3 regions of the Micromonospora sp. SH-82 genome follow, and region 1 is predicted to be linked to each of the others. Evidence: riboswitches for the same ligand, from Rfam matches in the RefSeq annotation. Region 1 holds a riboswitch; each other region holds the start of a gene.
What was found. Region 1 has a riboswitch for cyclic di-AMP ahead of WHN02_RS12765 (C39 family peptidase). Riboswitches for the same ligand answer to the same signal wherever they lie in the genome.
Positions count from the first base shown of each region.

Region 1 (4,973 bases):
CGACGCTGTCGGATTCCTCGTCGGACAATCCGCCGAGGATCGACTCCAGGCACTGGTACAGATACGACTCGACGCCGTACACGGGGACGACGAAGCTCAGGAATGGGGTTCGCGTCGACTCAGTGACCACGCTCGACACCATCGACGGCGCGGGTGGCCGGCCCCGGAACCTGACGTGTACGGGCGGCGGGCGATTGCTGAACAGCCCGCCGCCCGTCGGTGAACTATCGGTTCAGGATCTGCTTGACCCGGCTGCCCAGCGCCCGCCGGACCCGGGTCTTCAACTGCTGGTCCCGTTCCGCGCCGAGCTTCTCCTGCAGTTCGCGGTTCTGCTCGCGCAGCCAGTCGATCCGGGAGACCAACTGGTCGTTGGGGGCGCATGCCTGCGGCCCCACACCGGGCGGGTAGACGGTGTCGAGCACCTGCTGGTCGAAGCGCGCGGCGCTGTCCCCGTCGGCGAAGGAATTGCCGAGTTCGTGTCGGGTGAGGAAGGCCATCATCGTCTCGTACCGGGCCTTGTGCCCGTTGTTGAGTGCCGTGTAGTCGGCCTCGTCGTAGAGCTGGGCGGCGTCCACCTCACCGGAGACGTCGGTCATCTCCCGGTACGGGATGTCGAAGTAGCGGGCCAGTTCCAGGGTGCGCGAGTCGTGCGCGAACAGGTAACCGGGGGTGCCCGCGATCAGTGCGGTGATGGTGCCGTGGATCCGGGTGCCGAAGTTGAAGTCGAAGTCGGCGAGGTGGTCCATCCAGGTCCACGGGTCGACGAACATCCGGATCTTGTCCTCGGTGAACAGCGGGTGCGAGGTGTGGATCGGGATGTTGCTCTTCTTTCCACGGTCCTCGGGGGCGTCACCGTAGAGCAGGACACCGAGGGTCTTGACGTCCTGCGGGATGTAACAGAGATTCGGGTACTTCCGGTGGTGGGAACTGATCACCTTCGCCATCGACTTCACGTACGGCGAGACGGTGAGCGCGATCTTGTCGTCGGTGCCGAGGTACGGCTTCTTCTTCTCCACCCGCAGGGTGTCGCCGTGCAGGAACATCGACGGACAGCCGATCACCTCCACCGCGTCGAAACCGAGCGAACGCAGATAGTTCTCCGTGATCTCACCGCGTACGCCGATGGTGTGCGAACGGTCGAGGACGGCCCCGACGAAGTCCTTGACCTGGTCGTCGATCGGGCGCAGGTATTCCAGGTCGCCCTTGAGGTTGGTCTGCGCGCCGACACCGTAGACGACCACCGGGATCTTCAGGCGACGGATCAGCCGGGTCATGCTGACCAGCCGGTGGGCGAAACTGCGCCGGAAGGCGTTGGCCAACGGGACCACGAACACGTCGTAGTTCTCGTTGATCATGTCCGCGTCCCGGGCGTCGGAGCGGAACCCGGTCGAGGTGATCTCCGCATTGGCGGTCCGGAGGATCTTGTGTGCCGAGTGGCTGAAAACCAGGTTTCCCGAGTTGTCGCCGATCCAGTTCCGCTCGAACGTCTCCTCCGGCGGGTAGATGTCGAAGGGCCCCTTCTTGGCCCGGAGCAGAATCCGCTGGTGCATCACTGGTCCCTCTCGTCCATGCCCCCGCTGGCTGGTCTGCGGATATTAGGGCATCGGCTCTTACCTACTCCACGCCCGTCACCACCGTCCGATTCGGCCGCGAAGATGAGCGGTCGTCCGATTGCGGTATGGTCCCCGGCGGCGGCCGGTCGACCCCCGGCGACGGAGCGTGGAGGAGGAGACGTCGTGGTGGTTCGTACGGTCGTGGTCGGTGTGGTGGCGTGACCAGCGTATCGGCGACCGGCGCGACCGCCACCGGAGCGACCCCCGCCCTGTCCCGGCTGCCCTCGCTCACCGGACTGCGGTGGATCGCCGCCCTGCTGGTGTACGGATTCCACGCCGCCACCATGCGGGTCGTCGCCGAGCCGGGACCCCAGGGCGTGTTGGAGAAGGTCTTCACCCTCGGCCTCTCCGGAGTGCAGTTCTTCTTCATCCTCAGCGGTTTCGTCCTGGTCTGGTCGGCCCGCCCCGAGGACTCGAAACGGGCCTTCTGGCGTCGCCGGGCCGCGAAGATCTATCCCAACCACATTCTCATGTGGATGGTCGTGCTGCTCGTCGGGCTCTACTTCGTCGACCCGGTGAACGGTCAGGTGGCGCTCACCAACCTGCTGCTGTTGCAGGCGTGGGACCCCACTCCGGGCCACTTCTACAGCATCAACACGGTCAGCTGGTCGCTCTCCTGCGAGCTGTTCTTCTACCTGTGCCTGCCGTTCGCACTCCCGGCGATCCGGCGGGCCCGACCCTGGATGCTCTGGGCCGTCGTCGTCGCCGTACCGCTGCTGATCCTGGCGCTCTGGCCGACGCAGTTGCTGGTGCCACCGGAGTACCGGTGGTGGTTCACCCAGATCTTCCCGATCACCCGGTCGTTCGAGTTCTGGATGGGCGTCGCCGCCGCCGAGCTGATGCGTCGGGGCTGCTGGCGTGGTCCCCGGCTGACGGTGGCCAGCGTCGTGTTCGTGGCCGTCTGGGTGGCGGCCGGTGAGCTCATCCGCGCCGAGCTCTGGGCGGCGGTCCTGTCGGTGGCGTACATCCTGGTCATCACCGCCGCGGCGGACGCCGACATCAACGGCCGCCGCTCACCCTGGCGCTCCCGGCCGATGCTCTGGCTCGGCGAGGTCTCCTTCGCCTTCTACCTGGTGCACGTCTTCGTCATGGTCACGGTGCTCCGGCTCGCCGGCGTCTACGGCGTCGGCCTGCCCGGCTGGTGGGGGCCGGTGGCGGTGGTGGCCTTCCTCCTGGTCAACCTGGTGCTGGCCGGGCTGATGCACAGGTACCTGGAGACCCCGATGATGCGCCTGCTCGCCCCCTCCCGCTCCGGCCGCACCCGGCGCGGGTCGGGACCGCAGTCGGCCGGTTCGGACCCACGACAGGTAGCGCCCGAGCCGCAGCCGGTCGCGCCGGAACCGCAGTCGGTCGCGCCCGAGCCGCAGCCGGTCGTGCCGGGGCCGCGCTCGGCGGCGTCCGCCGCCGAGCAGCCGGTGGGCGACGCCGAACGACGCTGACCCATCCCGTCGTGACGGTGATGCCGCTCACAGGACGCCGGATCCGGTCACGCGACGCAGGTGGGACGTCGCCCGCCGACAATCCCTCGGGGATGCTCACCGAACGTCCGGTTGTCGCCCTCGACGGATGGATGAAACCGCCCGTCCCATAGATACACGACACTGTCGGAGTGCGGTGAAGATTGCTGCCATGATCGAGGTTTAAGCAGGTCAAGCCGGGTTGGCAGGGAAAAGCTCGGCCAGTAGTGTCGCTGCGTCCGGTGCGGTTCCCGATCGCAAAAGCGACGCCGCTCCGACCCGCTCAATCGTCTCAGGACGAGCCGGGGACCCACGTAGTCCGGGGTGAATCCGGGAGCCAGCACTCCCGGTAGGGCGACTTCTTCCCGCCCGAATCCGTCAGCTAACCCGGTAGGCGGAATCGGAAGGAGCCCCGTTCCTTGCCTCACCATCCCCTTCAGTCGACAGTGAGACACCATCTCGGGCGACAGCTGCGTCGGCTCACCGCAGACCGCTCGTACCAGGTCGTCGCCGCCTCGGCCGCGACCCTCATGGTGGCCTCGGGCGTCGGAGTCGGCGTCGCCGTCACCGGTGACGGGTCCGACCTCGACCAGCCCACCCCGGCCACCGTCGCCGAACAGGCCCCCTACGCCGGTGACCTTCCCGCCCGCGCCGAGCTGAGCGCGCCGCAGACCGCGGCGCCGTCGCTGACCACCCCGGCCCCGACCGCCACCGCCCGCTCGCAGAGCCCCGCTCCGACGGCGACCGCGAGCAGCGCCACCAGCACCACCGCACCGGCGACCGACCTGACCCGTACGGCGACTCCGAAGCCGCCCGCGTCGAAGGTCCTCGACCACGACCACCAGTCCCAGATCACCTACTACTACTGCGGCCCGGCGGCGGTACGCAACGCGCTGTCGGCCATGGGCCTGGCCCGGACCCAGGACGACCTGGCGGTGCGGCTCGGCACCACGACGATGGGCACCAACTCGGCCGCCGACACCACCCGGGTGCTCAACCAGGTGGTGGACGGCAGCCCGTACCGGACCACGATGATCCCCGGCAACGCCGCCACCACCGCCCAGACCGAGCGGCTCCGGGCCGACCTGGTCGCGGCGGTCGCCGACGAGCGCGGCGTGGTGGTGAACGTGGCCGGGACCACCACCGACCTCGCCGGGGGCTGGCACTCCTTCCCGGGCGGACACTACGTCGCGGTGGTCGGTTACCGCGACGACGGCCGGACCGTGAAGATCGCCGACTCGGCGAATCCGGCGGTCCCGACGTACTGGCTGACAGTGGGCACGCTCGCCGACTGGATCGCCAGCCGGGGCTACTCCGCCTGAGTCGGCAGGCCCCACCCGGTCCACGAGACGGGCGCCGTCCCCCCGCGCAGGGGGGACGGCGCCCGTCTCGTTCTCGCGGGGCCGCTCAGGCGATGGGAGAGGGGCGCTCGTCCCGGTGCCCGTTCAGGCGGTGGGGGAGCGGCGTTCGTCCCGGTGGTCGCTCAGGCGGTGGGGGAGAGTGGCCCGGTGGCGGCGTCGGCCAGCCCGGCATCCCCACCGGTACGCGGACCCGGCGGGGTCCACGCCGGGTCCAGGTGCCGCCGGGCGGCCGCCAGGAACACCTCCGCGTAGGACTCGGCCGGGAAGTCCCCGAGGTAGCGGGCGCGGGTGTGCCACCGGGCCGACTCCGCCGGATCGGTCTGCAACAGCGCGGTCAGCACCTCGTCGACGTTCGACATGTCCCGCCGGAGCACGTACGCCGAACCGGCCAGGGGGAACCGCTCGGTGAACCGGTCACCCTCGCCCACCATGTCGGTCACCGCGTACGGCTTGCCCGAGTAGAGGTAGTCGGAGATGACCCCGGAGACGTCCGACACCAGCGCGTCCGACCGGTTGACGCACTCGGTGAGGGTCAGGTCCCG
Region 1 covers NZ_CP148049.1:2,771,304-2,776,276, forward strand. Annotated here, with positions in the region: gene WHN02_RS12750 (glycosyltransferase family 2 protein) at 1-130, opposite strand, end outside; gene WHN02_RS12755 (polysaccharide pyruvyl transferase family protein) at 225-1,550, opposite strand; gene WHN02_RS12760 (acyltransferase family protein) at 1,772-3,052, shown strand; cyclic di-AMP (ydaO/yuaA leader) riboswitch at 3,341-3,482, shown strand; gene WHN02_RS12765 (C39 family peptidase) at 3,517-4,392, shown strand; gene WHN02_RS12770 (CDP-glycerol glycerophosphotransferase family protein) at 4,554-4,973, opposite strand, start outside.

Region 2 (4,973 bases), 1.6 Mb from region 1:
GAACCGGCCGCCACCGCACCACGCCACCCCCGAGCCGTGCCTCGCCCACTCGCACCCGGGTCGATCATGAGGGTCGGCGGGTGGTCGGAAGATCCACAGGGCCGCCGACCTCATGATCGACGCGAGCGTCCTCGGCGGCAGGGCCGGTGACGTGAAAGGACGAGGGTTCAGGCGGCGGTGACGTGGGCTCGGCGGGCGGGAGGCCACGGGTCCGGGGTGGTGGCGGAGTCGGGCCGGGTGCCGTGGCTGGCGCGCGGGTCCAGCCACACCTGGACCGCCGGACGTCGGGGCGGCGCACCGGGAACGTCCAGGCCGCCCAGGTCGCGTCGGGTGAGCATGGCGACGTCGATGGTGAACTCGAACAGCCGCCAGTCGGCGTCGGGGGAGGCGCGGCCGACGTCGGCGAGCCGGGAGATCCGGGCCCGGTCGGTCACCGGGCTGGCCTGGCCGGCGACGTACGCCTCGTCGTCGCTCTCCTCCGGGGGGAAGGAGTGCAGGGCGTACCGGCCGTCGCGTTCGAGGTCACGGCGTTTGGGCGAGTCGATGACGAAGCAGAAGAGCCCCTCGTCGGTGATGACCGGGGAGACCGGGTGGACCCGGGGTCCACCGTCGGCGCGGACGGTGGCCAGGTAGCCGAAGCCCGGCCCGTACTGCTGCATGAGGAGGCGAATCCCGTCGGCGAGTCGGGGGTCGTCGGCGGCGAAGTCGGACCAGGAAGCCATGTCCACATCTTATCGAACACCTGTACGAGAATCGACCCGACACGCTGGTCACCCGGCACGATCACCGGCACCCGATCGGGTGCCCCGGAGCGTGCTCGATAGGGTTGCCAAATGCTTCTCTCCGACCGTGACCTGCTGATCGAGATCAAGACGGGCACGCTCGCGTTGGAGCCCTTCGAGCCCTCCCTGGTGCAACCTTCGAGCATCGACGTACGCCTCGACCGGCTCTTCCGGGTCTTCAACAACCACCTGTACACCCACATCGACCCGGCGGCCCAGCAGGACGACCTGACCTCCCCGGTCGAGGTGCCCGAGGGCGAGCCGTACGTGCTGCACCCGGGCGAGTTCGTGCTCGCCTCCACCCTTGAGGTGATCACCCTCGGCGAGCAGCTCGCCGGTCGACTCGAAGGGAAGAGTTCCCTGGGCCGACTGGGGTTGTTGACCCACTCGACGGCCGGGTTCATCGACCCGGGCTTCTCGGGTCACGTCACGCTGGAACTGTCCAACGTGGCGAACCTGCCGATCACCCTCTGGCCGGGGATGAAGATCGGACAGCTCTGCATCTTCCGGCTCTCGTCCCCCTCGGAGCACCCGTACGGATCGGCCGTCTACGGCTCCCGCTACCAGGGGCAGCGCGGCCCGACCCCGAGCCGCTCCTGGCAACACTGGCGCACCTGGCCGACCCGCTGACCCAGGGCCGACACCCGGCCCGAAAGCACCGGCCCGCCGGCACCGACCAGCAGCCACCGAAGGCCACGGCGCCCCGCCGGGGGACGTGAGCGGGCACGGGACGGACCGCCGGGGGAGGACCCGGCGCCGCCCCCGCGGGACCAGCGGGGGCGGCGCGCAGGGCACCACCGCGACAGCGGTACCCGGGCCTGCCGTCGGCAGGGACACCACGTCGGTCTCACGGGCCGACGTGCACTCGCCGACAGCCGGAACGGTCAGCCCTTGCCGGGGCGACCGAAGCTGTGGATCGGGGCGTCACCGAGGCGCTTCATCCGCACCGGCACCCCGGACCGGGCGGCGTGCACCACCCAGCCGTCACCGACGTACATCCCCACGTGGTGCACGTCGCGGTAGTAGAAGACGAGGTCGCCGGGGCGCAGGTCGGCGCGGCCGACCGGGGAGGTCACCTTCCGCTGCCGGGCGGCGTTGTGCGGCAGCGCCACACCGCCCTTCGCCCAGGCCGCGAGCATCAATCCCGAGCAGTCGTACGCCTTCGGCCCCTCGGCGCCCCAGACGTACGGCTTGCCGATCTGGGCGCAGGCGAACCGGACCACGTCACCTGCCGTACCCCCGGGGTAGGTGACGGGGCAGGGCGCCGGGCGGAGCGGCCCACCGGCACCGCTGTCGTACGCCCGCAGCCGCAGCTTCTGCAACCTGGCGATCTCGGCGTCGATCTGTCGACGGCTCGCGGCGAGCCCCCTCTCCGCCCGGGTGAGTTGAACGATCATCCGGTCGAGTCGGGTCTTCCCGGCCGCCAGTTCGTCACGCAGGTCCCGGACGGCCCGGACGTCCTCCTGCCGGCGGTGGGCGAACCGGTCCATCAGCTCGATCCGGCCGACCAGTTCACCGGGGGTACGCCCGGAGAGCATCAGGTTGAGCGCCGAGAAGCCCTCACCCTTGTACGCCCGCACGGCCAGGTCGCTGACCTGCTTCATCGCCGCGTCGACCTGGCGTTGCAGCGGGTCGATCCTGGCCGCCAGGGCGGCGGCCTCCCGACGCTTGTCGGCGAGGTCCTGCCGGACGGCGTTGTGCCGTTCGATGAGCGGTTCGAGTCGGTGCCAGTCCCTGTCGATCTGCCGTTCGAGATCTGTCACCGACGGTTCGGCGTACGCCGGGCCGGGGACCCCGAGGACGGCGGCCCCGACCAGGACCGCAGCGGTCGCGGCCAGTGCTGTGGTGCAACGGAACGAGCGTGGGCGCGGCCCAGCCGGCACCGGGTCGACCTGCGCCGACCTGGTGGACGGTGGCCGCGGGGCATGAAGTGCCACCGGGCTCGGTACTCCTTCGACGGAACCGCCTACCGGGTCAGCTGACGGGTTCGGGCGGAAGGGGACGCCCTACCGCAGCGGACTGCGGATTGACCCCGACGTACCTGGGTTCCCGGATCACCCCTGCGGGCGACTCGGCGGTGTCGTTCGTGACCGCCCGGGTTGGACGGTTCTGCTGCCGACCGACGGTTCACCAGCGTAGAGAGACGACCGCCTATCCGCAACGGAGCGATACGTGACACTCCGTCTCACGTTCGTTCACTCTCGGGCGCGGCGCGGCCCACACACGAAGGCCCTCCGTCGTCTGGTGGTCGACGACGGAGGGCCTCGGGTACGCCGAGGGTCAGCCAGGTCGTCGGAACCCGGCGACCGGCATCGTGTTGATGCTGGAGACGTTGACCGGGACACCGGCTCTCGCCGCGTGCACCATCTTGTCGTTGCCCAGATAGATGCCGACGTGACTGAGGTCGCTGCGGAAGAAGACCAGATCGCCGGGGCGGGCCTCGTTACGCGGGATCGCCCGTCCCTCGTTCCACTGTGCCCCGGTGAAGTGGGTGAGGCTGATGCCTGCGGCCCGGTACGCGTACTGGGTCAGTCCGGAGCAGTCGAAGGAGTTCGGCCCGGTGGACCCGAACACGTACGGCTTGCCGATCTGCGCACAGGCGACCCGGATGGCGGTACGCGCCGCCGCGTTCACCACCCCGTTGATGGTCGGGCAGTTGGCGGTCTGCACTGTGGTCTTCGGCATCGACGCCCGGAGGGTCTTGATCTCACCCTCGATCTTCTTGCGCCGGTTCGCCAGATCCTTCTCCTGCTTGACCTGGGTGGTGACGAGCGTGTCCAGCTTCTCCTTCTGGGTGTTGAACCTGGCCTGGACGGCCAGGACGTCCTCGATCTGCCGACGCTGCTCGGTGGCCACCCGGTCCAGCAGGGTGAGCTGTTCGCCGAGCTGCCCGGGGCGGCTGTTCACCAGCACCGCGCCCAGCTCGTACGAGGGGCCGATGATGTAGTACCGGGAGGCGAGTTCACCGATCCGGTTCAGCGCCAACTCGCTTTCGAGCTGCAACGGCTCGATCTTCTTGGCGAGGTCGTCGGACTTCTTGCGGTTGACCCTCAGCTCGGACCGCACCTTGTTGTACTGCTCGATGGTGGGTTCCAGCTGGCGCCACTGCTTCTCGATCTGCGCTTCGATCTCCTCGACCGTGGGCTCCGCCTGCGCCGGTACGGCGAGCATCCCGGCGCCGACGATCACGGCAGCACACAGGGCTGTCAGACGCGCCAATGCCCGTCGCGCGCCGCGTACTCGGGCGGGCGTTTTCGGGACACGACGATGAGGGGGCAGGCTCGCCACCGGCACCGACTCCTTTGCCGACCGGCCGCCGGGCGCCTCGCGAGGAGGGGAGGGCGAGACAGACGACCCACAAGCGGCCGGTGCCCAACATTAGGGAAGCAAAGCGATCGGGGCAAGAAGACAATCTTCACCATTACGGTGAAGCAATCGCTTGCACACCAACGGTATCCACTATTCGGCGATCGAGGGGTACCCATCAATGTGGGGGTCGGTCACCCTCCGGTCACTCCGGCCGGACCGAGCGGAGCAGGACGCTGGCCACGTCGACCACCTCGACCTGTTCTCCGGCAGCCTTGCCGTTGACCCCGTCGTTGAGCATCGTCGAGCAGAACGGGCAGCCGACGGCGACCGTCTTCGCCCCGGTGGACATGGCCTCCTCGACCCGGTCCACGTTGATCCGCTTGCCGATCCGCTCCTCCATCCACATTCGCGCGCCCCCGGCACCGCAGCAGAACGAGCGCTCGCTGTTGCGCGGCATCTCGATCAGGTCGGCGTCGCCCGTGCCCCCGCCGATGGCGCTGCCCAGGACCTCACGCGGCGGGGCGAAGACCCGGTTGTGGCGGCCCAGGTAGCACGGGTCGTGGTAGGTGACCCCGCCGTCGACCGGCTGGACCGGGGTGAGCTTGCCATCGGCGACCAGGTGGGCCAGGAGCTGCGTGTGGTGGACCACCTCGAACTCGCCGCCGAGCTGGCCGTACTCGTTGCCCAGGGTGTTGAAGCAGTGCGGGCAGGTCGCAACGATCTTGCGCTTGGCCGGTTCCCGCCCCTCGAAGACCTCGTTGAGCGTCTCGACGTTCTGCTGGGCCAGCATCTGGAAGACGAACTCGTTGCCGATCCGGCGGGCCGGATCGCCGGAGCAGGTCTCCCCCTCGCCCAGGATGGCGAAGGAGACACCGGCCTCGT
Region 2 covers NZ_CP148049.1:1,139,519-1,144,491, reverse strand. Annotated here, with positions in the region: gene WHN02_RS05280 (pyridoxamine 5'-phosphate oxidase family protein) at 168-722, opposite strand; gene dcd (dCTP deaminase) at 834-1,412, shown strand; gene WHN02_RS05270 (NlpC/P60 family protein) at 1,667-2,665, opposite strand; cyclic di-AMP (ydaO/yuaA leader) riboswitch at 2,729-2,869, opposite strand; gene WHN02_RS05265 (NlpC/P60 family protein) at 3,063-4,076, opposite strand; gene WHN02_RS05260 ((Fe-S)-binding protein) at 4,294-4,973, opposite strand, start outside.
Region 2: linked by a shared signal. The riboswitch ahead of WHN02_RS05270 (NlpC/P60 family protein) and the one ahead of WHN02_RS12765 (C39 family peptidase) in region 1 are both predicted to bind cyclic di-AMP.

Region 3 (4,973 bases), 1.2 Mb from region 1:
GGCCTGAAGTCGGTCCCTGGCGTTCCGTCCGACTTCTTCCTTTCGCGCCTCGGCGTTCTCCGCCCTCCAGGGGTTCTTCGGCATGTTGTATTTCCGCGACTCGATGATGTCGCACACCTTGTTGCTGAGAGTCTCTTGGGTGGGGGATTTGTGGTGATTCGGATCCGGCCTGTTCAGCTCCCACGCGGGCGTGCCGGCGAAAGCAGCACGCTCTCTCTCCGCCCGTTCGAGATCCCTCGAAACGGTGTTCGCGATGTCGGCCGCCTGTTCCGAGGTCAGATTCGAGACGATGAATTTGTCCTCGATGAACAGGGCGTCCTCAAGTCTCTTCCGGGGGTCATTCGTCGGGGGCATCGTGGTCTCCTCCTCGGTAGGGGGTCGGGCGACCTGACGACGGTCGGAAGGAGTCCCCGGTTCAGGTCCGACCGGCCTTCCCGTATCCCGGGACCCGGTCGGGCGGCTGAAACGTAGATCACTTGTAGCTTGACGTGCCTCACGCTGCGTGTGACGGTGAGGACCGGACCCTGTCCCCTGATGTGGGGGTTTGACCAGGTAGTTCGTTCAAGGGTAGGTGGGACCTTGCGTCAGCCGGAGACTCCCCAGGAGGCGTTCGCCGAGCTTCAGGCAGGCAACGAGCGTTTCGTCGACGGGACACCCCGCCACCCCAACCAGGACGCCGGCCACCGGGCGGCGGTCGCCGGGGAGCAGCACCCCTTCGCCGTGATCGTGGGGTGCTCCGACTCCCGTCTGGCCGCCGAGATCATCTTCGACCGTGGGCTGGGGGACCTCTTCGTCGTCCGGACCGCCGGGCACACCACCGGCCCCGAGGTGCTGGGCAGCGTCGAGTACGCGGTGACGGTGCTGCACACCCCCCTGGTGGTGGTCCTCGGCCACGACTCCTGCGGGGCGGTGGCGGCGGCCGGTGCGGTGGCCGCCGGAGGGCTCCGCCCGGCCGGACACCTCGGGGCAGTGGTCGACGCCGTCCTGCCCAGCCTCCGGCACGCCGCCGCCCAGGGCATCGTGGACCCGGCGGGGATCATCGACGTCCACATCGCCCAGACCGTCAACGAACTGGTCGGCGACTCGGCAGTCCTGGCCGGTGAGATCGCTGCCGGACGGTGTGCCGTGGTGGGGATGTCGTACCAGCTCAACGCCGGTCGGGTCCGGACTGTGGCGGCGGTTCCGCGTACCCTCTGACCGGTCTTTCGCGCCGGATCGCGAACCGGGCCGCGCGCCCCTCACGACGAACCGGTCTGCGCCTGCGACGACGAACGGGCCGCCCCCCGAAGGAAGGGGGGCGGCCCGGTTTCGCTACGACGCCCGGCTAGAGCAGGGAGACGTGGACGTGGTCGGTGTGGTTGGACGGGCCGCTGTAGGAACTCCAGCCCGTCGCCGGGAACCAGATCTGCCGGTTCCAGATGACGTAGTAGACACCCAGCCGGTCGGCGTTACGGACCAGGAACGCGGTCAGGTTGTTGCCGTACATCCGGGTGTCGTTGTTGTGCCAGGGGGAGAACCCGCGGTTCTGGAGGGACCAGTCGCAGGCCCGGCCCTTGGGGTGCTCCCACGGGCCACCGGGGCGGTAACAACCGACGAACCTGTCGAACCCGGCCCGCTTGACCTCCTTGTACATGTGGAGGGTGCGCGGGGTGATGCAGCCGGAGGTGGTGGGGTCGTTCTCGGTGCAACCCTGCGGCCGCCAGTTGCCGTTGGAATCCCGCCCCGGCGCGACCTTCGCCACCGGTGACTCGGCCACCACCAGGCCGCCGGTCAGGCCGGTGCCGCCGACCAGGGCGAGCGACTTCTCGGCGTCCCGCTTCTGCTTGGCCATCAGCGCGTGCTGCTTCTGCTGCTCGGTGACCTCGGCGTCGAGCTGCTCCTTGGCCTCGGCCGCCTCGTCCTTGACCTCCTGGACCTGGGCCAGCTTCCGGGCGTTGACCATGTTCAGCTCGTCGAGCGCCTGGGCCCGCTTGACGAACGAGTCGGGCTGGTCACTGTCGAGGAGCATCGCCATCGCGCCGATCCGCCCGCTGCGGTACGACTGGGCGGCGATCTGCCCCACCTGGGGTGCCAACCGGTCCAGCTCGCTCTGCGCCCGACGGACCTCCAGGTCGAGCTGGAGCTGCCGCTTCTTGGACTTCTCAAGCTTGTTCTGGGCCTGGGTGAAGTTGCGGTTGGTCGTCTCGATGACATCGTTGAGGAGCTTCGAGTCACCGTCCTCGTGCCCCGAGGGCCGAGGCTGGGCCATGGCCGGCGCTGACCCGGAGAAGATGGCCAGCGCGGTGATCACGGCCACCACCGGCGTCAGCCAGCGGCGTAGGGGTGCCGTCACAGTCGTCCCTTCCGTCGGCCGCCGACCGGGTTAGCTGACGGGTTCGGGACGGAAGTGGCCCCTACCGCTTGCGCGGATTCACCCCACGTACCTGGGTCCCCGATTCGCCTCGCGGCGATTGGGCGGCGGTCCCGCTGGCGCCGGTGCGCGCCTTCGGCGGTGACCGGCAGCGAGGTTACCCGAGAGTCGACTCTGGGATCTACGTCCGGAAGCCGACTAAACGCGTATTTTCGCCGTAGCGGCGGGTGACCAGTGATGAGCTTCTCATTCTGGGAAGCGTCGGCGGTCACACTGAGGAGTGTCACCATGCGGGGTCGGAACCTCCTTCTCGATTGCGCCACCCTGCGGGGGCGTCGGGGGACTGACTTCCGGCCCGGGGGTCGCTCAGGGCTTCGAGGGCGTCGTCGCGCTGAGCGGGGGGCCGGGGTCGGGGGGCGCCGTCGGGCCGGCCCGTCTTCTTCTCGGGGGTACGGCGTCCGGCGGCGGTGACCACCGCGGCCAGGGCTGTGGTCAGGGGTACGGCGGCGACCAGTCCGAGCGTGGCGACCACGCTGCGGACGATCTCCTGGGCGAGGAACTCGCTGGTCAGGACCTGCCCGGTGGGCCGGGAGTCGGCGACCAGCAGGAGCATCAGTGGCAGTGAGGCACCCGCGTACGCCAGCACGATCGTGTTGACCACCGACGCGATGTGGGCCCGCCCGACCCGGGTGCCCGCCTTGTAGAGCTGGAGTGCTGTCAGCTTCGGGTTGGCGTTGCCCACCTCGGTCACCGTGGCGGCCTGGGTGACGGTGACGTCGTCCAGGACGCCCAGGGACCCGATCACGATCCCGGCCAGCAGCAGTCCGTGCAGGTCGACGTCGGACTGGAACATCGACAGGGTGGTGGCGTCCTCGTCACCGAACCCGGTCAGGTGGGTGGCGGCGGTGGCGGCGGCGGCGAGCAGTCCGGTGAGCACCAGACTGCCCAGGGTGCCCAGGACCGCCACCGAGGTCTGGGCGCTGATCCCGTGGGTGAGATACAGCACGATGAACATGATCAGTGCTGATCCGACCACGGCGATCAGCAGGGGGGACCGGCCGGCGCTGATCCCCGGCACCACGAAGGTGAGCAGGATGGCGAAGCTCGCCGCCAGCCCGCCCAGGGCGGCCAGGCCCCGCCAGCGGCCGAACGCCACGATCGCGGCGGCGAAGAGGACCACCAGCCAGATCAGGGGCTTGCCGCGCTGGTGCTCGGCGATGTTGTAGCTGCTGGTCTCCGGATCGGCCGGGTCGACCAGCTCGACCAGGATGATCTCGTCACCCACCGCCACCCGGGGGGCGCCCGGGCCGTCCGGGATCGGGGTCTCGACCTCCTGCCCGGCGTCCGGGCCGCTGTCTGCCCGGACGGTCACCGTTCCGCAGGGCCGGTCGGCCCGTTCCGGGGTGCCCTCCGGTCCCGGTTCGACGGGCGGGCAGGGCACCGTCAACACCTGGGTGACGGTCCCGTGATAGCGGGGTACGTCCTCACCCCCGTCCGCCGTCGGCGTCCGCTCCGGCCAGAGCAGCAGGGCGGCGACGAGGGTGGCTACGAAGAGGGGAACCACCGTCGCGACGAGGACCCGTCGGACCCGGGGTGGGGCGGACGGGGCGTGACGTGTGTGGTCGGCTCCCATTGCGACTCTCCAAACGATCCACGGCGGATTACGTGTGCGTACGCCGGTCGGTTCACCCCGCCCGTGAAAATGCCCGCAACGGCGCAGTCGGGTACCCCTCGATCACCCAGGGTGACCGGAATGCGAGGTGCCCGGAGGTCCAACCGGGAATGGTAGTCACCGGATGTGGTCGCGGGGACGGGTCGGGGCTGGTGGTGGAGGTCGCCACACGCCGGCCCCGGGTGGGCGGCGGGCGCGCAGGGGCGGGGGTGGGTGGCCGGCGGTGGGCGGCCGGCGGCTCAGTGGCAGGGGGTGGAGGGGTGGGCGGGGGTCAGCCCCGCTTCATCAGGCGGCCGACGGCGGCCATCATCTCGGTGGCCATGTCCTCGGCGCGGCCGTCGGCGGCCCCCTCGTGCATGCAGTGCCGGGTGTGTCCGTCGAGCAGGCCCAGGGCCACCTTGTCCAGGGCCGCCTGGATGGCGGAGATCTGGGTGAGGACGTCGATGCAGTAGCGGTCCTCGTCCACCATCTTCTCGATTCCCCTGACCTGGCCCTCGACCCGGCGCAGCCGGGCGAGGAGCTGGTCCTTGCTGGCGGTGTACCCCCGGGAGGTGCCGGGTGCAGGAGTGGTCATGAAGCCAGCGTACGCCTACCCCCGACGGGTATGAGGTGGTTGCGGGACATACCCGTACGGGGTATGAGTAGGATAGGCTGCCGGAGACACACGGAAGCCTGTCGAGAGGAGAACGGGACATGGTCACCACCACCTACCGGGTGCAGGGCATGACCTGCGGACACTGCGTCAAGTCGGTCAGCGACGAGGTCGGCGCGCTCGACGGGGTCGACGACGTCCGGGTCGACCTGGCCGCCGGTGAGGTCGCCGTCACCAGCAGTCGCCCCCTCGACCCGGCGGCAGTGCGCGCCGCCGTCGACGAAGCCGGTTACGAACTGGTCGACGCCTGACCGACCCACCCCGGCACGGGCTCAGGGCTCAGGGGTCGGTGAATGCGG
Region 3 covers NZ_CP148049.1:1,582,924-1,587,896, forward strand. Annotated here, with positions in the region: gene WHN02_RS07390 (hypothetical protein) at 1-354, opposite strand, end outside; gene WHN02_RS07395 (carbonic anhydrase) at 535-1,197, shown strand; gene WHN02_RS07400 (coiled-coil domain-containing protein) at 1,325-2,332, opposite strand; cyclic di-AMP (ydaO/yuaA leader) riboswitch at 2,337-2,467, opposite strand; gene WHN02_RS07405 (YibE/F family protein) at 2,634-3,983, opposite strand; gene WHN02_RS07410 (metal-sensitive transcriptional regulator) at 4,294-4,596, opposite strand; gene WHN02_RS07415 (heavy-metal-associated domain-containing protein) at 4,716-4,925, shown strand.
Region 3: linked by a shared signal. The riboswitch ahead of WHN02_RS07400 (coiled-coil domain-containing protein) and the one ahead of WHN02_RS12765 (C39 family peptidase) in region 1 are both predicted to bind cyclic di-AMP.